Regions from separate parts of the Ralstonia mojiangensis genome, predicted to be linked through region 2. Evidence: riboswitches for the same ligand, from Rfam matches in the RefSeq annotation. Region 2 holds a riboswitch; the other holds the start of a gene.
The links. A riboswitch is a leader RNA that binds a small molecule or an ion and turns the genes downstream of it on or off. The one in region 2 is predicted to bind glycine.
Positions count from the first base shown of each region.

Region 1: it holds a riboswitch for glycine, as region 2 does, so the genes downstream of both, NG898_RS25885 (D-amino acid dehydrogenase) here and gcvT (glycine cleavage system aminomethyltransferase GcvT) in region 2, are expected to answer to the same signal.

Region 1 is NZ_JAMXHU010000008.1:26,871-38,298, forward strand. It holds gene NG898_RS25880 (porin) at 95-1,159, shown strand; gene NG898_RS25885 (D-amino acid dehydrogenase) at 1,226-2,479, opposite strand; glycine riboswitch at 2,625-2,730, opposite strand; gene eutC (ethanolamine ammonia-lyase subunit EutC) at 2,795-3,586, opposite strand; gene NG898_RS25895 (ethanolamine ammonia-lyase subunit EutB) at 3,607-4,989, opposite strand; gene chrA (chromate efflux transporter) at 5,114-6,349, shown strand; gene dbpA (ATP-dependent RNA helicase DbpA) at 6,400-7,797, opposite strand; gene NG898_RS25910 (hypothetical protein) at 7,812-7,997, opposite strand; gene NG898_RS25915 (PHA/PHB synthase family protein) at 8,493-10,241, shown strand; gene NG898_RS25920 (efflux transporter outer membrane subunit) at 10,242-11,428, shown strand, end outside.
Region 2 is NZ_JAMXHU010000002.1:899,005-910,432, reverse strand. It holds gene hemN (oxygen-independent coproporphyrinogen III oxidase) at 1-118, opposite strand, end outside; gene NG898_RS11005 (UvrD-helicase domain-containing protein) at 815-2,935, opposite strand; gene NG898_RS11000 (hypothetical protein) at 3,210-3,536, shown strand; glycine riboswitch at 3,944-4,041, shown strand; glycine riboswitch at 4,054-4,181, shown strand; gene gcvT (glycine cleavage system aminomethyltransferase GcvT) at 4,311-5,438, shown strand; gene gcvH (glycine cleavage system protein GcvH) at 5,486-5,866, shown strand; gene gcvP (aminomethyl-transferring glycine dehydrogenase) at 5,951-8,890, shown strand; gene NG898_RS10980 (alginate lyase family protein) at 9,053-10,171, shown strand; gene NG898_RS10975 (L-serine ammonia-lyase) at 10,267-11,428, shown strand, end outside.

The DNA of each region.
Region 1 (11,428 bases), on a different contig from region 2:
TGTGCGGCCGTGGGCGCTATCCACGCAACACCACGGCTGCACGTGCGGCCGTCGCACATTCATACCCATCACACAAAGAGGAGACAAGGGAGCCATGAACAAGACAATGATTGCCGCACTGGTGCTCGGAGCCACGAGCCTGCCGGCGGCAGCGCAAACCGCCGGCGGCGTCACGCTCTACGGGCTGATCGACACCACCATCCGCTACAGCACGCACGAAAATGCGGCAGGCAACAGCAATCTGCAGATGACGGACGGCGTGCTGACCGGCAGCCGTTGGGGCCTGCGCGGCACGGAAGACCTGGGCGGCGGCACCAAGGCCATGTTCATCCTGGAATCGGGCTTCTCCCCCGATACCGGCGGTAGCCAGCAGGGCGGGCGTCTATTCGGACGCACTGCGGTGGTCGGCCTGGAAGGCGATTACGGCAAGCTCTATCTCGGCCGGCAATACACGCTGGCGCACGAGGTCCTGTCTTCATACGAGGCGATGGCGTTTGCCAATAACTCCATCGTCGGCTATCAAGGCGGCAACTACACAGGCCTGCGCTACGACAACACGGTCAAATACATCAAATCGTTCGGCGGCCTGCAGCTTGCCGGCGCATGGACGTTTGGCGAAGCGGCGGGCAGCTTCAGCAAGAGCTCGGCGGGCGCCGGCTCAATCGTCTACAGCATGGGGTCGGCTGAAGTGGGCGCGGTGTACCAGGTCACGCGTGATGTGTCATCTGCGTTCTTCGGCGCGGTGCCGGCAGCGCTGGCCAGCAAGCAGACGGTCTGGGGCTTCGGCGGCAAGCTGGATACTTCGATTGCCACGTGGTACCTCGGCTACACGAACAGCCGCCTCGACGTGGCCGACTACAAGAACCAAGCCGCCTATGTGGGCGCAAAGGTGCCGATCTCCGGCGCACTCAGCTTCATCGGCACCGTGCAGTACGACTGGATGAAGCACCTCGATGCCAGCGGCAAGCGCCTGACCACCGCCGGCATGCTCGACTACGCGTTCAGCAAACGCACCGATGTGTATGCCGAGGTGGACTACACGCATCTGCAGGGTAGCTGGGTGGCGTTGGACAGCGCCGCCGCGTTCAACAACTCCGGCAACCTGTACGGCAACAATTCGCGCTTGGGCGTGATGCTGGGCGTGCGACACAAGTTCTGATCGCTTGGATCGTGCTCGCAATGAAAAAGCCCGCCGTGACTCTGGTGGGCTTTTTCGTTTCTGCGATCAATGAAGCGGGCAATCTCGCGCGATCACGTCGCCCACCATTGCGGCGGTAGCGCCGGATAGCGTCCAGCCGAGGTGCCCGTGGCCCGTGTTGTAGAACACGCGCCCATGCCGCCCACGGCCGACGCGCGGCATCATGTCCGGCATCATCGGGCGCAAGCCGGCCCAGGGCACCACACGCGACGTGCCAATGGCGAAGTTGCGGCGCGTCCACGCGACCAGCGGTTCGATGCGGTCGGCGCGGATGTCGCGGTTGTAGCCGTTGAATTCCGCCGTGCCGGCCACGCGGAAGCGGCCCGCGCCCAGGCGGCTTGTCACGATCTTCGCGCTCTCGTCGAGCAGGCTGACCCACGGCGCGCCTTGCACGCTGGCTTCGTCGTCCAGGTGCACCGTGATCGAATAACCCTTGACCGGATACACGTTGATGCGATCGCCCACCAGTTGTGCGATATGCCGGCTGCCCACGCCCGCGCAGACGACCATCGCATCCGCGGCAAGGTCCTGTACGACATTCGCCGAGCTGGTAGACAGGCGGTCATCGAGCGTGGTTTGCAGGAGCAGGCGGACGCCGCTTTCGGTGGTTTCCACATCGCGCACATCTACGCCGTGCATGAACCGCACGCCGTGCTTCTCACACGCCTGCGCCAGGCCGCGCGTGAACTTGTGGATGTCACCGGTGGCGTCGGATTCGGTGAAGTAGCCGCCGTAGTAGTTGCCGCGCAGCGTCGGCTCAATGGCGGCAATCTCCTCGGGGCTCACGGGGTGTCGCTCAAGGCCACCTGCGACGAGCAGGGCGTTGGCCTTGCCTGCTGCCGCAAAGCTGGCCTTGTCGTGATAGACGTGCAGAATGCCGCGCTTCTGCAGGTCGAAATCGATCTGCTCGCGTTCGGCCATCGCAAACAGGTGCTTGCGTGCCTCGATGGCCATGCGTGTGGTCTCGATGGTGTTGCGGCGGTAGTGCGCGATGCTGGCGACGAACTCGCCGATCCACGAGTATTTGTGCCACGACGGCTTGGGGTTGAGCAGCAGCGGCGCGTCGTTGCGCAGCATCCATTTGATGCCCTTGAGGAGCGTGCCGGTGCTGTTCCAGACTTCTGCGTTGCTGGCGGAAAGCTGCCCGCCGTTGGCAAACGAGGTTTCCATGGCTGGATACAGGTGGCGGTCGAGCACCGTGACCTGATAGCCGAGTTGCGAGAGTGTGTAAGCAGTGGTGACGCCGGATATGCCGGCGCCGACGATGACGATGTGCGTCATGGCGGTCCCTATGGAGTGATGTCATGACCGGACGATCCGGTCGGCTCACCCCATCTGTCTTGGGACCTGAGAGCTTGGGCATCAGCAGCGCTGGCGCCTTCCCCTTCGGTGGGCGCACGCGTGTACGCCTCTCTCCAGATTCGCAGTCGACGCCACAGTCCTTTTGCCTGAGAGTTTCCGGGGTGGTTGCTCCATCGGCGCCGGGCGTTGCGCGTGTGCGTGTTGCGCCCGGTCTCTCCTGCGGCGTGTTGCAGCTGTCGTTGGTGCGTCAGCCGCGCCTGCGTGCTGCCGGTGTGGGCAGCGGGAGCGAGTGTGTCACGGCTCGTCTCGTTCGGCAAGTCGGGCTGCGCCGGAGGCAACGGACGGCGTGTCGTCCTTCAGGTCCACGCCACTGCGGCCGAGCGCCAGTGCGCCTTTGAGCAGGAACACCAGCCGGTTCGCTGCCTGGTCATAGGTCAGGCCCGCCGGCCGCACATTGGAAATGCAATTGCGCTCTGCATCCGAGCGGCCAACGCGCGGCGCGTAGGTCAGGTAAATGCCTAGGCTGTCAGGCGAACTTAACCCCGGCCGCTCACCGATCAGCATCACGACCTGCCGCGCGCGAAGCAACGCACCGATCTCATCCCCCAGCGCAACCCGGGATTGCTCGGCGATGGCGACCGGCCCGATCGACCAGCCGGCCGGCAGACGCTCACGCACGCTGCACAGCAGCGGCACGGCATGGCTTTGCACGGCCAATGCGGAGAGCCCGTCGGCAATCACGAAGACAAGGTCGAATGGCTCCGCTGGCCGCAGCGCGCCGAGTTCTGCGCGGCTGGCTTCGTCAAGCCGGCGGCCGAGATCGGGGCGGCGCAGATACTCGGCGCGATCGGCTGCCGCGCTGTGCACCGCCAGGGCCGTGAAGCCCGCCTGCCCAAGCGCGGCCGCTAAAGCTGCACGATTGAGTGGCAAGTGCACGGCATCGCGCGCCTGGGCGTGCGCCACGCCAAACGCGAGCACAGCGTCGGTCGTCTGGCTGTTGCCGGCGCGGCCCAGCGCAATGCGCGCGTCGGTGAAGGCGCGCAGGTGTGTCCATGGATTCGGCTGAACGAGGGGATATTTCGGCATGTTTGGCTTCCCGGCGGGATTCACAGCGCGTGGGCCAACTGCAGCAGCGGTTGCCGCGCCGTGGCGTCTTGCAGGCGCCCAGCGGCGTCGACAATACCCATGCTTTGCAGCCACGCCTCAAACTCCGGTGCAGGCCGCAGGCCCAGCGTGTCGCGCAGATAGAGCGCGTCATGAAACGACGTGCTCTGGTAATTGAGCATGATGTCGTCGGCACCCGGGACGCCCATGATGAAATGGATGCCCGCCACGCCAAACAGTGTGAGCAGCGTATCCATGTCGTCCTGATCGGCTTCGGCGTGATTGGTGTAGCAGACGTCGCAGCCCATGGGCAGGCCCATCAGCTTGCCGCAGAAGTGGTCTTCCAGCCCCGCGCGGATGATCTGCTTGCCGTCGTAGAGATACTCCGGGCCGATAAAGCCGACCACCGTATTGACCAGCAACGGCGAGAACGCCCGCGCCACCGCATAAGCTCGCGCCTCCATGGTTTGCTGATCGACGCCATGATGCGCATTGGCCGACAACGCGCTGCCCTGGCCGGTCTCGAAATACATCACGTTGTTGCCGACCGCACCGCGCGCCAGGCCCTGCGCGGCGTCATGCGCCTCGGCCAGCAAGGCAAGACTGATACCGAATCCCGCGTTGGCCTGTTCGCTGCCCGCCACCGATTGAAATACCAAGTCTACAGGCGCGCCCTGGTCAATGGCGCGCAGTGTGTTTGTCACGTGGGTCAGCACGCACGACTGCGTGGGAATGGCGTAGCGGTTGCGCAGTTCGTCAACCAACTGCAGCAGCGAGACGATGGCGCCGAGATTGTCGCCAGCGGGGTTGATGCCGATGGTCGCGTCGCCGCAGCCATAGAGCAGGCCATCGATGATCGATGCCGCAATGCCTTTGGGATCGTCCGTCGGGTGGTTGGGTTGCAGCCGGACCGACAACCGGCCGGGCAACCCGATGGTGTTGCGAAAGCGCGTGACCACGCGGCACTTGCGGGCCACGGAAATCAGATCCTGATTGCGCATCAGCTTGCTGACTGCGGCAGCCATTTCGGGCGTGATGCCGGGGGCAACGCCTGCCAGTGTCTGGCTGTCGGTCTCATGCAGGAGCAACCAGTTGCGGAACTCACCCACCGTGAGCGAGGCAATCGGCTGGAAGGCCTGCGCGTCATGCCGATCAAGAATCAGGCGCGTGACCTCGTCGTCTTCATAAGGCACCAGCGCTTCGTTGAGGAACACCGACAGCGGCACATCCGCCAACGCCATGCGCGCGGCCATGCGTTCGCCCTCGCTGGCCGCGGCCAGACCCGCCAGATAGTCGCCCGAGCGCGCCGGGCTGGCTTTGGCCAGGAGCGCCTTGAGATCGTTGAACACATGGCGTTGCGCGCCAATGGTCTGAGCGAAGTGCATGATGGGATACGCGGAAGCGTCCAATGACGGTGACGGCGATGCTTATCCTGCCACTTTAGTTGCCTTCTATGTCACGGCGGCAATGTTCTAATACGCATTTCCCAAACGTCGATCTCGCCCGTAAATGACCGCATCCGCCACACCGTCCCGCTTACACCAAGCGGGCTCTGCCATGGAAGTGCTGGCGGTCTTTCTCAAGCTGGGCCTCACCAGTTTCGGCGGCCCTGTCGCGCATATCGGCTACTTCCGGCGCGAGTTCGTAGACCGCCGCCGCTGGCTGGATGACGCAACATTCACAGATCTCGTTGGCCTATGCCAGTTTCTGCCCGGGCCTGCCAGCAGCCAGGTGGGATTCTCCGTCGGGCTGCTTCGGGCGGGATGGCGTGGCGGGTTGGCGGCATGGTGCGGCTTTACGCTGCCTTCCGTCTTGTTGCTGCTGGTTTTTGCGATGCTCGCGCCGAGCCTCGGCGGCCCGATTGGCGTGGGCCTGATCCACGGTTTGAAGCTGGTTGCCGTTGCGGTGGTGGCGCAGGCCGTGTGGGACATGGCGCGCAAGCTCTGTCCTGACTGGCAGCGCGCAGGTATTGCGCTGATCAGCATCGCCGTGCTAAGCGCGTTGACGACCGTTTACGCGCAACTTGTCGTGATCGTGCTTGGCGCCGTGCTGGGCTTGTTGTTATGCCGATCGTCGCGTCCGGCGAATGAGGGTCCGAGGGCGGGGCAGGGAACCGCATTCCGCGTGTCTCACGCTGCCAGTATCGTCAGCCTGGTGCTGTTCTGCGCGCTGTTGTTCGGGCTTCCGGTTGTGGCAGACCTTCATCCATGGATGCCCGCGAAAGTGTTCGACGCGTTCTATCGGTCGGGCGCGTTGGTTTTCGGAGGCGGGCACGTCGTGCTTCCGCTGCTGGAGCATCAGACGGTCGCGACGGGTTGGGTCACGCCGAACGATTTCCTGGCAGGCTACGGCGCCGCGCAGGCCGTGCCCGGGCCGTTATTCACCTTCGCCGCTTTCCTCGGCTGGACGATCGCGCCAGGGCTCAATCATTGGGCCGGTGCTGCGCTTGCTACGGTGGGCATTTTTCTGCCGGGCCTGCTGCTGGTCATCGCGGCGCTGCCTTACTGGCAGGCATTGCGCGCGCGTCCTTCCATGGCGGCGCTGCTGGCGGGTGTGAATGCCGCAGTGGTTGGATTGCTGGCGTTTGCCCTTTACACGCCGGTCTGGACGAGCGCCGTGCGGTCATGGAGCGACTTTGCCGTCGCGGCGATTGCGTTCCTGCTGCTGACGCGATGGAAAACGCCACCGCTGATTGTGGTGGCGTTTTGTGCGGCGGCGGGCGTTGGCGCTGCCATGCTGGGTTGAATCGCGCTCTTCCTACGAGCGGCAACCAGTAACTGCGCAGGGGCAGGGGGTCATTCGTCCATGAGCCGAACCCGGACCTTCTTGCCCTTCAGCGTGCCACCGTTGAGCTTGCGCAGCGCCTCGCGTGCGATGCCGCGGTCGACCGCAACGTAGGTCGAGAATTCGGTCACGTTGATCTTGCCGATCTGGTCGCCCCGAAAGCCGGCGTCGCCCGTCAATGCACCGAGTACATCGCCGGGGCGGATCTTCTCCTTGCGTCCGCCGAGAATCTGCAGCGTTTCCATTGGCGGCAGCAGCGGTGCGTCATTGCCGGTATCAAGCTCGTCGAGCTTGTGCCATTCGACCTCGCGCCCAAGCGCCTGTTCGATGTTGCCGACACGGCCCATCTCGTCCATGCTCGCGAGGCTCAACGCCCAGCCGTTCTCATCGGCGCGGCCCGTGCGGCCAATGCGATGCACGTGCACTTCGGGGTCGGGCGTCACGTCAACGTTGATCACCGCTTCGAGCTGTGCGATGTCGAGCCCGCGCGCGGCAACGTCGGTCGCGACGAGCACCGAGCAACTGCGGTTCGCGAACTGGATCAATACCTGATCGCGCTCACGCTGCTCGAGTTCACCATGCAGCGCCAGCGCGTGGATGCCCTCCGCGCGCAACACGTCGAGCAGGTCACGGCATTGCTGCTTCGTGTTGCAGAAGGCGAGCGTGCTCACCGGCCGATAGTGCTTGAGCAGCAGCCCGACCGCATGCAACCGCTTGTTGTCGGTCACCTCGTAGAAGCGCTGGCGAATCTTGCTGTCGTCGTGGCGCTCTTCGAGCTTCACTTCTTTTGGATTGCGCAGAATGCGCTGGCACAGCTTCGCAATACCTTCCGGGTAGGTCGCCGAGAACAGCAGCGTCTGGCGATCGGCCGGGCACTGGCGCACGACCGTCGCGATGTCATCGAAGAAACCCATGTCGAGCATGCGGTCTGCTTCGTCAAGCACGAGCGTCTTCAGCGCGCCGAGCGCAAGATTGCCGCGTTCCAGGTGGTCCATGATGCGCCCCGGCGTGCCGACGATGACATGTGCGCCATGCTCAAGGCTTGCCGCCTGCGGACGCATCGGTGTGCCGCCGCAGAGCGTCAGTACCTTTACGTTTTCTTCGGCGCGTGCCAGGCGGCGGATTTCCTGCGCGACCTGATCGGCAAGCTCGCGCGTCGGGCAGAGCACCATCGCCTGTACGTCGAAGCTGCGCGCGTCGAGCCGTGCGAGCAGTGCCAGCGCAAACGCTGCCGTTTTGCCGCTGCCCGTCTTTGCCTGCGCGATCAGATCGTGGCCCGCAAGCGCGATGGGCAGGCTTGCAGCCTGGATCGGCGTCATGTCGGTGTAGCCGAGCTGCGCAAGGTTCGCGAGCACGGCCGGGGCGAGCGCTAGGGTGGTGAAGGGCGTGGCGGTTGGTTCGATGGTCATGTCGTTGCGTTGGATCACTTGAGCGGCTTGCCTTCGATTTGCTTGTAGATGACCCGGCCGTCTTTGGTTTCGACGCGTTTGAGATAGTTGCGCGCGCCGCATAGCGCACAGCGGAACAGCGGTCCTTGGCCCTCATCCTTGATGACGACGTCGGACAGCTCCCACTGCGTGCCGCAGCTCTGGTTGATGCAAGTGAACACGGTTTTCTCTAAATGGATTGTTCGTTGCGCCTCGATGACGAGGCAGGTGGACCGGGGCCGCGAATGCGCCGATGTCAATCTGGATCAATACCTCAACCACAAATGGCGTTGCCGAGCCGTTCGTAGGAGATTGCGCTGCCCTTTGGCTATTTTGGCCTGACAGGTGGGAAAGTCATCTCGTCTCGCGACGCCCACGCCATGCGCCCAATGCATCCTGTTGGTGCAACAGATTTGCGGCTACAACGTTGAGAGCGATGGAAATATGGGGCCGATCTTGCAGATCGTCACGTTTTCCCCGCCGGACTCTAACACACCCATTTAGGCTCGTAAGGCGCGGGCGAAGCCTCTGTGACGAGTGGCAGGAAACTGCAGATGTCATTTCTTTGACACTGTCTAGAGTCCGCGCTCTTGTCCCGGTTTGAGGTGCGTCAAGTCTGGTCGGTAGCCGCTGGCATCTAATGGATCGCATATTGGCAATCGTTTGACGCCCCAACTATGCGCACCGCCCCCGTGCCGTCTTCACCAACTGCAGAACAGATCGATCTGCCGTTTCACGCTGCTCTTGCCCGCACATCGAATTCGCTGTCCCTCGCATCAATGCAGCTGGCGTTGCTCGACTGGGCACTGCATCTCGCCGTCTCGCCAGGCAAGAGGCTGGATCTGTGCCGCCTGGCGCTGACGCAGGCCGAACAACTCGAGCGTTACATCCGGGACTGTATGGCGTCCGGCCCTCAGGACGTGTGTCTTTGCGTCCAGCCGCCGGCCCATGACCGTCGTTTCTTGGCTGACGAGTGGCGCTTGTGGCCGTTCAACGTGCTGCACCAGTCCTTCCTGTTGACGGAGCAATGGTGGGAGGCGGCCACACGCGGCGTGTGGGGCGTCGCCAAGCATCATGAAGACGTGGTTGCCTTTGCTGCGCGTCAATGGCTCGACATGATGTCGCCAGGCAACCAGTTGGCAACCAACCCCATTGTCTTGCGTCGGACCTTTGAACAGCACGGTACCAATCTCGTGCGCGGCGCACTCAATGCGCTTGACGATCTGGAGCGCTCCATGAGCGGCGCGCCGGCCGCCGGCACCGAAGGTTTTATGGTGGGCCGCGACGTGGCCATCACGCCCGGCAAGGTGGTCCTGCGCAACCGCCTGATCGAGCTGATCCAGTACGCGCCGGCCACGAACAAGGTCCAGGCCGAGCCCATCCTGATCGTGCCGGCATGGATCATGAAGTACTACATCCTGGATCTGTCACCGCAGAACTCGCTGATCCGCTATCTGGTAGAGCAGGGCCATACCGTGTTCTGCATCTCCTGGAAAAACCCCGATGAGGCTGATCGCGCCCTCGACATGGATGACTACCTCAAGCTCGGTGTCTTTGCCGCGCTCGATGCCGTCAATGCCATCGTGCAGGGCCAGCGCGTCCACGCCACCGGTTACTGCCTTGGCGGCACGTTATTGGCCATTGCAGCGGCTGCCATGGCGCGCGATGGCGATGCGCGGTTGGCATCCATGACGCTCTTTGCCGCGCAGACAGACTTTTGCGAGCCGGGCGAACTCGGCCTGTTCATCGACGAGGCACAGGTCAGTCTGTTGGAAGCGCAGATGGAGCAAACCGGCTATCTACGCGCCAGCCAGATGGCCGGAGCCTTCCAGATGCTGCGCTCGTACGACTTGCTGTGGTCGCGTGTGGTGGGTGAATACCTGCTGGGCGATCGCGCACCGATGAACGATCTGATGGCCTGGAACGCCGATGCCACGCGCATGCCCGCGCGGATGCACAGCCAGTATCTCCGGCATCTGTTCCTGAACGACGACCTGAGCGAGGGCCGCTACCCCGTCAACGGAAAGCCGGTGGCCCTCAACGACATCGACTTGCCCATCTTCGTGGTGGGCACGCTGACCGACCACGTGGCGCCATGGCGCTCGGTCTACAAGCTGCATCACCTGACCGAGGCGGAGCTGACGTTCGTATTGACCAGCGGCGGCCACAACGCCGGCATTGTCAGCCCGCCGGCCAACTCGCACCGGCGGTTCCAGATGCAGACACGTAACGTCGGCGAGGTATCGGTGGCGCCGGATGATTGGTTGGCATCGGCACCCACCACCGACGGTTCATGGTGGCCGGCATGGCATGCATGGCTGGTCGCGCATGCATCGGGCCCCGCACCGGTGAAGCCACCGAAGATGGGCGCCCCGGCACTGCCGCCACTGGCGGACGCGCCGGGCGCCTACGTGCTGGAGAAATAAATGCGTGTGCAAAAGCAGCTTCGGGCGTGTGGCAGCTACGCCGGCACGCGTATGGCCGCCATGGTAGTCACCGCCACTGTGCTGGCACTGTCGGGTTGCATCTCGATGGCGCCGCCTTACGAGGCGCCCGCGTTGCCCGTGGCCCAGCACTACGACGCCGACGATGGCCGGGATGGCCTGTCAGCGTCAGCGACCGGTTGGCAGGCGTACTTTACGGACACGCGCCTGCAGGCGTTGATCGAGCAGGCGCTGGAAAACAACCGCGACCTGCGCACTGCCGTGCTGCGTGTGGAAGAGGCGCGTGCCGCGTTTGGCATCCAGCGCGCGGAGTTGTTTCCGCATCTCAATGCGCAGGCCGGCGTCAGTCGCCTGAGCATTCCGGCGGACGTAAGCCCCTTCGGCATGCCGATGCGTGTCACCCAGTACCAAGTGGGGGCCGGCGTCTCCAGTTGGGAGATCGATTTCTGGGGACGCGTACGCAACCTCAACGAGGCCGCACTGGAAAGCTATGTGGCATCCGACGCCGCACGCCGTGCGGTAGCGCTTGGGCTGATCGCGCAAGTGGCCGACAGCTATCTGGTGCTGCGTGAACTCGACGAGCGCATCGCGCTGGCACAACAAACCGTGGATAGCCGGACCGAAACACTGCGCATCTTCTCGCGCCGCGTGGCGGTGGGCGCGACGTCAAGATTGAACCAAACGCAGGTCGAGACCCTGCTGACCCAGGCGCAGGCGCTGCTAACGCAATTGCAGCAGGCGCGCGACGCGCAGGCGCACGGCCTGGCCTTGCTTGTCGGCAAACCAATCGACCTGCCGCCGGTCTCCGAGCCACTTGACGAGCACCGCATGCTGGCCGAACTGCGCGCAGGCCTGCCTTCCGACCTGCTGACGCAGCGCCCGGACATTGCCGCCGCGGAGCACCGGCTGCGTGCTGCGCACGCCAGCATCGGCGCGGCACGGGCCGCTTTCTTTCCCCGAGTGGCACTGACCGGCGCTTACGGCACGCTGGGTCCGGAACTGGGCAACCTGTTTGCGCCCGGCACACGCGCCTGGGTATTTGCGCCGAGTATCAGCCTCCCGCTCTTTGAAGGTGGAAAGCTGCGCAGCAACCTCGACCTGGCAGAAGCCCGCCGAGACCTTGCCGTGGCCGGTTACGAGAAGATCGTGCAGAGCGCATTCCGCGACGT
Region 2 (11,428 bases):
AGCGCGGGCCGTGCGTATCAAAACGCTGCGCGAGCGCGCGCACCTGCGGCGCCGACCAGCGGAAGGCGGTGTCGTTGGCGGCGGACGGAGGGTCGGCCGGCTTGGCGAACGGAAACATGGGGTGGTTCTAGTGGGGGCGATGGTTCATCCTAAAACCGGGATGTGGGCGCCGCGTTGATGTGTGTCAACGTCGGTCGAAGCTTGGTCCAAAGCGTTGCCGGCTGCACGCGGGCTGGCGCAACGGCACAACAGTGCAGTTCCGCGAAGGGCTTTTTTTTCGGGGTTTGGGTTGTTGGTGCATCCCTTGTTTCATCCCCTGCCGGGGCCGACTCACTTTCTTTGGTCTTGCCCAAAGAAAGTAAGCAAAGAAATGCGCGCCCGAGATGGCGAAAGATTCCTTGAATTTATGTCGCAGAGAGGGGAAGAGAAAAACTCGCTGCGCTCAGACAGTTTCCCTTCCTTTTTCCTCCCTGCAACAGAAATTCAAGGCGCCATCTAGGGCAGGAAAGTCAAAGGCCAAACCATCTCAGCGCCAGCCCAAACGACAAAGGCCAACCGCGCGATGGGTTGGCCTTTCTCTTTTGACGTTTGAGCCCTTGATGGCGCCTTGAATTTTCGTAAGCGGGCGGAAAAAAGGTGGGGAACTGTCTGAGCGAAGCGAGTTTTCCCCACCTCCGCCCGGTTACGCAAATTCAAGGAATCTTTCGCCATCTCGGGCGCGCCTTTCTTTTGCTTACTTTTCTTTGGCAAGACAAAGAAAAGTAAGTCGGTCCCGGCAGGGAACGAAACAAGGATGGACCACAAACAAAAAGATTCAGGAAACCACCGGCTTCTTAGCCGCCAACAACCCCTTCAAAGCGCCCAACCGATCCTTCGGCGACATGGCCGGCATGGTGTCCTCCGGCGTCGGCCCCGCATCTTCGCCAAGCTTCATCTCGGCGATATAGCGCGACGGCTCACACACCACCGTCTCGCGCGCACGCTTGCGCTTCTTGCACCAGCTGATATGCAGGCTGCGCTGTGCCCGCGTAATGCCCACATACATCAGCCGCCGCTCTTCTTCGATCTTCTCGTCGGTCAGGTCGTCGTCTTCGCGGCAATGCGGGAGGATGCCTTCCTCCACGCCCACCAGGAACACGTGCGGATACTCCAACCCCTTGCTCGCATGCAGCGTGGACAGGCGCACCGCATCCGGGTCTTCTTCCTTGCCTTCGAGCATGCTGATCAGCGCGATGGTCTGCGTGAGTTCCAGCAGGTTCTTGCCAGTGTCCATCAGGCCATCGGCGTTATCGAAACCGGTGGCCTCTTCGTCATCGTCCTTCTCGGGCTTGGTGCCCTTGCGCTTGAGCCAGTCGAGGAACTCCAGCACGTTGGTCCACTTGTTCTGCGCCTGGCGCTCGTCGTAGGTGTCGTACAGGTAGGCCTCGTAATGGATGCCTTCCATCATCTCGTCGAGCAGCGTGGCGGCGGGCTCCTTGGCGGCCCGGTCCGACAGCCGCACGATGAACTCGCAAAACACCCGCAGCGGCTCGAGCTGGCGCGGCGCGAGCTGCGCCTCGATGCCGCCCATCATCGCCGCCTCGAACAGCGACACCTTGGCCTGTCCCGCGAACGAACCCAGCACTTCGAGCGTCGCGTTGCCGACCCCGCGCTTGGGCGTGGTGATGGCGCGGATGAACGCAGGATCATCATCCGCATTGGCAATCAGCCGCAGATAGGCGCACAAGTCCTTGATCTCGGCCTTGTCGAAGAAGCTCTGCCCACCCGAGAGCACATACGGAATGCGCTCTCGGCGCAGGATCTGCTCAAAGAGGCGCGCCTGGAAGTTGCCGCGATACAGGATCGCGTAATCCCGAAACTGCGCGCGACGCTCGAACTTGTGGGCCGAGAGTTTGAAGACCACGCTCTCGGCTTCGTGCTCTTCGTCATTGGCGCTGGTCACGTTGATCGCGTCGCCCATGCCGTGCTCGCTCCACAGCGTCTTCTCGAACAGCTTCGGGTTCTGCGCGATGACCGCGTTGGCGGCATTCAGAATGCGCACCGTGGAGCGGTAGTTCTGCTCCAGCTTGATGACCTTCAGGTTCGGGAAATCCGTCTGCAGCAGCTTGAGGTTGTCGAGCGTGGCGCCGCGCCAGCCGTAGATGGCCTGGTCGTCGTCGCCCACCGCCGTAAAGGCCGGCGCACGCAAGTGCGAACCGCCCGCGAGCAGCTTCAGCAGCTGGTACTGGCAGGCGTTGGTGTCCTGGTATTCATCGACGAGGAAGTAGCGCAGGCGGTTCTGCCACTTCAGGCGCACCTCTTCATTGCGGGCGAATAGCTCGGCGGGAATGCGGATCAGGTCGTCAAAGTCCACCGCCTGATACGCGTGCAGCGTCGCAACGTAATTGCGGTAGACGAGCGACGCCTGGTGGTCATCGACGTTGTTGTTGGCGAGCGCCTCGGCAATCGCGGTATCCGGGTCGACGAGACCGTTCTTCCACAGCGAGATCGTGCTCTGCACGCGGCGGATCAACTGCTTGTCGGTGGTGGCCAATTGCTCCTGGATCATGCCGAAGCAATCATCCGAATCCATGATCGAGAAACGCGGCTTGAGGCCCACGTGCTCGGCTTCGGCCCGCAGAATCTGCACACCGAGCGAGTGGAACGTACACACCGTCAACTGCTTGATGGGAATGCGCTTGCCGTCTTCGCGCGTCTTGCCGTCCATCAACTTGGCCACGCGTTCCTGCATTTCCTTGGCCGCCTTGTTGGTAAACGTGACGGCAGCGATGTGCTTCGGTTCGAAGCCCTTGTCGAGGATCAGGTGCGCGATCTTCTGCGTGATCACGCGCGTCTTGCCTGAGCCCGCCCCGGCCAGCACCAGGCACGGGCCATCGAGGTAATGCACACCTTCGGATTGGGCAGCATTGAGCCCGTGGGCGAGACCGGAAGACATGGGAACAGGCGGAAGAAAAAGCAGGCGGGAACGACAGCGGAGGGCGATGGTAGCACGGCGCCTTTGCATCGATTGGGGCTGCGAGAAGCCACCTGCGTCGAGCCTGACGGAGGTGCGCCAAGCTGCACCGCATGCGTTTGCGCCCCCCGCTTTTTCGCATGGGCGTTACACCGCTTACGCGCCGTTACACGAACCGCGTAAGCGGCCATGCACGGCACCTCGTTATGGACAGGACAGCGGCTGAATCGGTCGGCCGCCCACCGGAGAACCCACCATGAACCGCATCGTCAAAGCCCTGGCCGTTACCGCCGTCGCCCTGTCTGCCACCACCGGCGCCTTCGCCCAGACGCAGTGGCAAAAAGACCACCCGCGCCGCGCCGAGGTCAACCACCGCCTCGCCAACCAGAACAAGCGCATCCACAACGAAGTGAAGGAAGGCGAGATCACCAAGGGCCAAGCTCGCCAGATGCACCGGGAAGACCACCAGATTCGCCAGGAAGAGCGCGACATGGCTGCGCAGAACGGCGGGCACATCACCAAGCAGGAACAGCGCACCCTGAACCAGCAGGAAAACCAGGTCAGCCGCCAGATCGGCAAGTAAGTCAAAGCAAGACCAGCCAACACCCGCGCTCCGGCCACACCCCTGGAGATTGGCGACCTCGCCAGCTCCCAAGGGTGTGGCCGTTGTCTTTTAGTCTTTGGCCTTTAGCCTTTGACGTACCGGCCCTAGATGGCGCCTTGAATTTCTGTAAGCGGGCGGAAAAAAGGCGGGGAACTGTCTGAGCGAAGCGAGTTTTCCCCGCCTCCGCCCGGTTACAGAAATTCAAGGGGAAGTCGCCATCTCGGGCGCGCATTTCTTTTGCTTACTTTTCTTTGGCAAGACAAAGAAAAGTGAGTCAGCCCCGGCAGGGGATGAAACAAGGGATGGACCAAAAGCATAAAACCAGCCCTCCTCCCAAAAGCCCCCGCCCCCCAATTGACAATCCCATCCCCCTTCCGTAAATTCCGCCCATCCATCCGGGAGAGCGTGCCCGCCGTATACGGCAAGGCGCCGCCGAAGGGGTAGCACCCGAAAACTCTCAGGCATCCAGGACCGGGCGGATCGGCGGACATGTGTCCGACCGCACTCTGGAGAGCTGGCGCCGCACGACCACTGCGGGCGCCCACCGAAGGGGCTCACGAACGGCGCGCACCGCTATGCGCCCCGCTTCGCAATCTCTCAGGTACCAAGGACAGAGGGGCCATCTGCGCAGCTTGTTGATCTTCATGGCGTCACCATGAGGGATCAGGCTGCGCGGGTGGCCTTTTTGCTTTTCTGGTTCCCGATCCATGCGCCGCGCCCAAGCCACGGCGGCGCGCTCAGCCGAGAGATTCCATGACGCTCCAACACACGCCGCTCAATGCCATCCACCGCTCGCTGGGCGCCCGCATGGTCGACTTTGGCGGCTGGGACATGCCCGTCAACTACGGCTCCCAGATCGAAGAGCACCACGCCGTGCGCCAAGATGCCGGCATCTTCGACGTCTCGCACATGTGCGTGGTTGACCTCACCGGCGCGCGCGTGCGCGACTTCCTGCGTGGGCTGCTCGCCAACAACGTCGACAAGCTGCAGACGCCCGGCAAGGCACTCTACAGCTGCATGCTCAACCCCAAGGGCGGCGTGATCGACGATCTGATCGTCTACTTCTTCCGCGAAGACTGGTTCCGCCTGGTGGTCAACGCCGGTACCGCGCCGACGGACCTGGAGTGGATCGTCGCGCAGAACGCCGCCGCCGGCACCAACGTGACGATCACGCCGCGCCGCTCCGACAACAACGCTGGCGCCGAGCCGCTGGGCATCCTCGCCGTGCAAGGCCCGAATGCGCGTGCCAAGACTTACGCGGCGCTGCCCGGCACGCAGGCCGTGGGCGAGGCGCTCAAGCCGTTCAACGCCGGCTTCGTCACCGTGGAAAACGTGGGCGAAATCATGGTGGCCCGCACCGGCTACACCGGTGAAGACGGTTTCGAGCTGGTCGTGCCGGCCGCGCAGATTGCGGGCGTGTGGGAGCGCCTCCTGCAAGCCGGCGTACGCCCGGCAGGCCTGGGCGCGCGCGACACGCTGCGTCTGGAAGCCGGCATGAACCTCTACGGCCAGGACATGGACGAGCACGTCTCGCCGCTCGACGCCGGCCTCGCCTGGACGGTCGATCTGCAAAGCGAGCGCGACTTCACCGGCAAGGCTGCGCTGCAAGCCGGCGGCCAGCGCGAACAGTTCGTCGGCCTGATCCTGCGCGACAAGGGCGGCGTGCTGCGCGCCCACCAGAAGGTCATCACGGCCGCTGGTGACGGCGAGATCACCAGCGGCACGTTCAGCCCGAGCCTGTCGCTCTCGATTGCACTGGCGCGCCTGCCCAAGGACGTGGCCGTCGGCACCGACGTACAGGTCGAAATTCGCGACCGCAAGTTGACCGCGACTGTGGTTAAACTGCCGTTCGTGCGCAATGGCAAGGCGCTGGTCAGCTGAACACCGAATCCGCATCCCCCAATACCAATCTTCCGGAGAAACCTTTCATGAGCAACGTTCCCGCCGATCTGAAGTACACCGAACACGACGAGTGGATCCGCGTTGAAGCCGACGGCACGCTGACCATCGGCATTACCGATTTCGCGCAGGACGCGCTGGGCGACATCGTCTTCCTGGAACTGCCGGACGCTGGTCGCGCCGTCGCCAAAGACGAGGCAATTGCCGTGGTGGAATCGGTCAAGGCCGCCTCCGACATCTACGCCCCCGTCTCGGGCGAGATCATCGCCAACAACGCAGATGCCGCCGGCGCGCCGGAATCCGTGAACGCTGGCGCCTACGAGGCCTGGCTGTTCAAGATCAAGCCGACCAACGCCGACGACGTGAACGCCCTGATGTCGGCCGCTGACTACGAAGCCAAGATCGGCTAAGCCGATCCTCCGGCCGATGCGCGCGCCCTGACCTGCGCTGCGCATCGGCCATTGCCTGCATCGCCTGAATTTCGAGCCCTTGCCATGAACGCTCCGCACCCCGCTTCCTCGGCGCTTGCTGCCGAACGCTCCACTTTGGCTGACCTGGAGGCGCACGACGCCTTCGCGCACCGCCACATCGGCCCGTCTGCCGACGAGCAGACCGCCATGCTCGGCACGCTCGGCTACGCCAGCCGTGCCGCGCTGATCGACGCCGTGATCCCGCCGGCCATCCGCCGTCAGGACGGCATGCCGCTGGGTGAATTCACGCAACCGCTGACTGAAGAAGCGGCGCTCGCCAAGCTGCGCGACATCGCGGGGCAGAACCGCGTGGTCAAGAGCCTGATCGGCCAGGGCTATTACGGCACGCACACGCCGGGCGTCATCCTGCGCAACATCCTCGAGAACCCCGCCTGGTACACGGCGTACACGCCGTATCAGCCGGAAATCTCGCAGGGCCGACTGGAAGCGATGTTGAACTTCCAGCAGATGGTGATCGACCTGACCGCCATGGACATCGCCAATGCGTCGATGCTGGACGAAGCGACCGCCGCTGCCGAGGCGATGACGCTGCTGCAGCGCATTGGCAAATCGAAGTCGACCGTGTTCTTTGTGGCGGACGACGTTCTTCCGCAAACGCTGGAAGTCGTTCGCACCCGCGCCGAACCGATCGGCGTGCAGGTGGTGACCGGCCCGGCAGCCGACGCCGCCAAGCACGACGCGTTCGGCGTGCTGCTGCAATACCCCGGCGCCAACGGTGCGCTGCTGGGCGATCTGGCGACGTACCAGGCGCTGACCGATGCCGTGCACGCTGCCGGCGGTTTGGTCGTTGCGGCTGCCGACCTGCTGGCGCTTACGCTGCTGGCTGCGCCGGGCGAATGGGGCGCCGACGTCGTGATCGGCAACACGCAGCGCTTTGGCGTGCCGTTCGGCTTCGGCGGCCCGCACGCTGGCTACATGGCCGTGCGCGATGCATTCAAGCGCTCGATGCCCGGTCGCCTGGTCGGCGTGACGATCGATGCGCAGGGCAACCCGGCTTACCGCCTCGCCCTGCAGACGCGCGAACAGCACATCCGCCGCGAGAAGGCCACCTCGAACATCTGTACCGCGCAGGTGCTGCTGGGCGTGATGGCGTCGATGTACGCCGTCTACCACGGCCCGCAAGGCCTGAAGCGCATCGCGCAACGCGTGCACCGCCTGACCGCCACGCTGGCCGCCGGCCTGCGCGCGATTGGCTACACGCCGGAATCCGACGCCTTCTTCGACACGTTGACCGTCGCCACCGGCCCGCGCACCGCCAACCTTCACATCGCCGCGCAAGCGCACGGCATCAACCTGCGCCAGATCGACGACGCTCGTCTGGGCATCTCGCTGGACGAGACCGTTACGCGCGCTGATGTCGTTGCGCTGTGGGAAGTCTTCGCGCACGCCGCCCACGCCGCCGCGCCGGACTTCGACCAGACCGAAGCGGGCGTGGCCGATGCCTACCCGACGTCGCTCGTGCGCCAGAGCGCGTACCTGACGCACCCGGTGTTCAACGCACACCACTCGGAGCACGAAATGCTGCGCTACCTGCGCAGCCTCGCCGACAAGGACCTCGCGCTCGACCGCACGATGATCCCGCTCGGCTCGTGCACGATGAAGCTCAATGCCACCGCAGAAATGCTGCCGGTGACGTGGCCCGAGTTTTCGAACATCCACCCGTTCGCACCGGCCGACCAGACCGTCGGCTACCGCGAGATGATCGATCAGCTTGAGCAGATGCTGTGCGCCGCCACCGGCTACGCCGCCGTGAGCCTGCAGCCGAATGCCGGCTCGCAAGGTGAATACGCTGGCCTGCTGATCATCCATGCCTACCACGCGAGCCGTGGCGAAGCGCACCGCAACGTGTGCCTGATCCCGTCGTCGGCGCACGGCACGAACCCGGCATCGGCGCAGATGGCCGGCATGCAGGTCGTCGTCGTGGCGTGCGATGAGCGCGGCAACGTCGATCTGGCTGATCTGGAGAAGAAGGCGGCCGAGCACAGCAAGAACCTCGCGGCGATCATGATCACGTACCCGTCCACGCACGGCGTGTTCGAGGAAGGCGTGAAGCGCGTCTGCGAAATCGTGCACAGCCACGGCGGCCAGGTCTACGTGGACGGCGCCAACATGAACGCCATGGTCGGCACCGCCGCACCGGGCCACTTTGGCGGCGACGTCTCGCACCTGAACCTGCACAAGACGTTCTGCATTCCGCACGGCGGCGGCGGCCCGGGCGTCGGTCCGGTGGCCGTGGGCGCGCACCTTGCACCGTTCCTCCCGGGGCGCGCGGCCTCGGGTGAAGACGCGAGCCAGAACATCGGCAACGTGTCGGCGGCGGCGTTCGGCTCGGCGTCGATCCTGCCGATTTCGTGGATGTACATCGCCATGATGGGCGCAGCGGGCCTGACCGCCGCCACCGAGACGGCCATCCTGTCGGCCAACTACGTGGCCAAGCGCCTCGCGCCGTACTACCCCGTGCTGTACACGGGCGCGCACGACCTGGTGGCGCACGAGTGCATTCTCGACATCCGCCCGCTGCAGAAGGAATCGGGCATCAGCAACGAAGACATCGCCAAGCGCCTGATGGACTTCGGCTTCCACGCACCGACGATGAGCTTCCCGGTGCCCGGCACGCTGATGATCGAGCCGACCGAAAGCGAGCCGAAGGTGGAACTCGACCGCTTCATCGACGCGATGATCGCCATCCGTGGCGAAGTCGACAAGGTGATCTCGGGCGAATTCGACCGCGAAGACAACCCGCTGAAGCACGCACCGCACACCGCAGCTGTGGTGATGGCCGATAACTGGCAACACAAGTACACGCGTGAGCAGGCCGCCTACCCGGTGGCGTCGCTGCGCAAGCAAAAGTACTGGCCGCCGGTCGGCCGCGCCGACAACGTCTACGGCGACCGCAACCTGTTCTGCGCCTGCGTGCCGATGAGCGAGTACGCGCAGGACTGATGCCCCTCGAAGTGAGATGAACGCGGCGGCGGGGCGGCATGCTCCGCCGCCGTGTCACATGTAACGTGGCGCAACCCCTGTAACCTGCTCTCACAACCGCTGTTTTCAGCGTTCCTCGCCGTTTATGGTGACGCCAGTTCACCCGATCGACGAGACTCTGCCATGCCGATGCTTCAACCTGCCTCGCTCTTCCGTCTGCTTGCGTGTGCTGCCGCTGTCGCGGTATGCGGCGCGTGCTCGCCGATACAAGCGAGCGCCGCGGCATCGGTGTACGCCGGCACGCACAATACGACGGGGCCGGCGCGCGATTGGTGCAGCGTTTCGCCCGCGCTGTCCGGCGAACCTGCTGCTGTCAAGCTGATCGCCCGCGCCACCCAGCACCTCGGGCAGACGCCGCACCCGTTGCCTCGCCTGCATACCGAAGGCACGTTGCCACACCAGGGCATCTACGACGAATCCGTTGTGGCCGCGCGGGACTTTCCGGTCATGCGCGACGCAGCAATGGCCTGGCGCCTCACGGGCGACATGCGGTTCGCCGAGCAGGTCGACACCTTTCTGCACGCGTGGGGCGGAACGTATGTACCGAGCTTCAACCCGATCGACGAGACGAAGTTCGATGCGCTGATCCAGGCCTATATGCTCGCGCGCGACGGCCTGACGCCGGGCACGCGCGCAGAGACGCAACGCTTCCTGCGCACGCTGGCCGAGGGCTATATTGCCCGCACCGAGGCTGCGCGCCAGCCGCTGTCCCACACGTGGGTGAACAACTGGCAAAGCCATCGCATCAAGCTGATGGCAATGTCGGCTGCCGCGCTGGGTGACCACGCGTTGCTCGCGCAGGTACATCGCCTGTTCCTGCAACAGGTCGCCAATAATGTGCGCCCGGACGGGTCAGTGGAAGATTTTGAAGACCGCGATGCACTTCACTACGTCGTCTACGACCTCGAGCCGCTGACGATGGCCGCGATTGCCGTGCAGCCTTTTGGCCAGCACTGGCTACATGAGCGCGCAGCCAACGGCGCCACGCTCGCCGCCGCCGTTGATTGGCTCGTGCCGTATGCCGATGGCAGCCGCATGCACGAGGAATACGTCCACTCGCACGTTGCCTTCGACAAGAAACGAGCCGACGCGGGCTTACCCGGCTTCTCCGGCATGTGGGAGCCGAAAAGCGCCGGCACGCTGTATTGGCAGGCTGCGCGACTGGATTCGAAATACCGCACGCTGGCCGAGCGGCTCGCCGCGACTGCGCCTGACTGGCTGGCGCTGTGCGCAGCCCTCTGAACGGCGAAGCGCTGTACTGACAGCGCGCGCCCAACAACCTGGCGCAAGCGGCCACAAGCCGCTTGCACCCTTTAACGCCCCCCGGAGCCTCACCCATGGCTGTTTCCGTTTTCGACCTCTTCAAGATCGGCATTGGCCCGTCCAGCTCGCACACCGTCGGGCCGATGCGCGCCGCGCTCATGTTTGCCTCCGGCCTGGAAGCCGATGGGCTGATGCCGCAAGTCGCCAGCGTGCGCGTGGAGCTGTACGGCTCGCTCGGCGCCACCGGCAAGGGCCACGGCACCGATCGCGGCGTCATCCTCGGCCTGATGGGCGAGGCGCCGGACACCATCGACCCGGACACCATCGAAGACAAGCTCGCGGCCCTGCGCGCGTCGCAGTCGCTGTCGCTGCTGGGCCGTCACGCGGTGCGCTTCACCGAAAAGGAGCACATCGCCTTCTATCGCCGCGAGGCGATGGCCGAGCATCCGAACGGCATGAAGTTCCACGCCTTCGATGCCGCAGGCGAGCGGCTGCGCGAAGCGCGCTACCTGTCGGTGGGCGGAGGCTTTGTCGTCACGGCCGGTGCGCCGAATACGCAAGTGCTGGCCGCGCACGACCAGTTGCCGCATCCATTCCGCAGCGGCAAAGAGCTGCTGGCGATGTGCGAATCGACGGGCAAATCCATCGCCCGGCTGATGCTCGAAAACGAACTGACGTCGCGCACGGAAGCTGAAGTGCGCGCTGGTCTGCTCAACATCTGGCACGTGATGCAGGCGTGCGTGGCGCGCGGCTGCCGCACGGAGGGCGAATTGCCGGGCCCGTTCCACGTGCGTCGCCGTGCCGCCGAGTTGTATTCACGGCTCACGGTGCAGGCCGAACGCACGCTGTCCGACCCGCTGTCAGTCATCGACTGGGTGAATCTGTATGCGATTGCCGTGAATGAAGAAAACGCTGCGGGCGGGCGCGTCGTCACGGCGCCGACCAACGGCGCAGCGGGCATCATCCCGGCCGTGATGCATTACTACGACCGCTTCGTGCCCGGCGCGAATGACGATGGCATCGTGGACTTCCTCCTCACCGCCGGCGCGATCGGCATGCTTTACAAGATGAATGCGTCGATCTCGGGTGCGGAAGTCGGGTGCCAGGGCGAAGTCGGCGTGGCGTGTTCGATGGCGGCCGGCGCGCTTGCTGCGGTGCTGGGTGGTACGCCTGCGCAGGTGGAGAACGCGGCTGAGATTGGCATGGAGCACAACCTGGGGCTGACATGCGACCCGG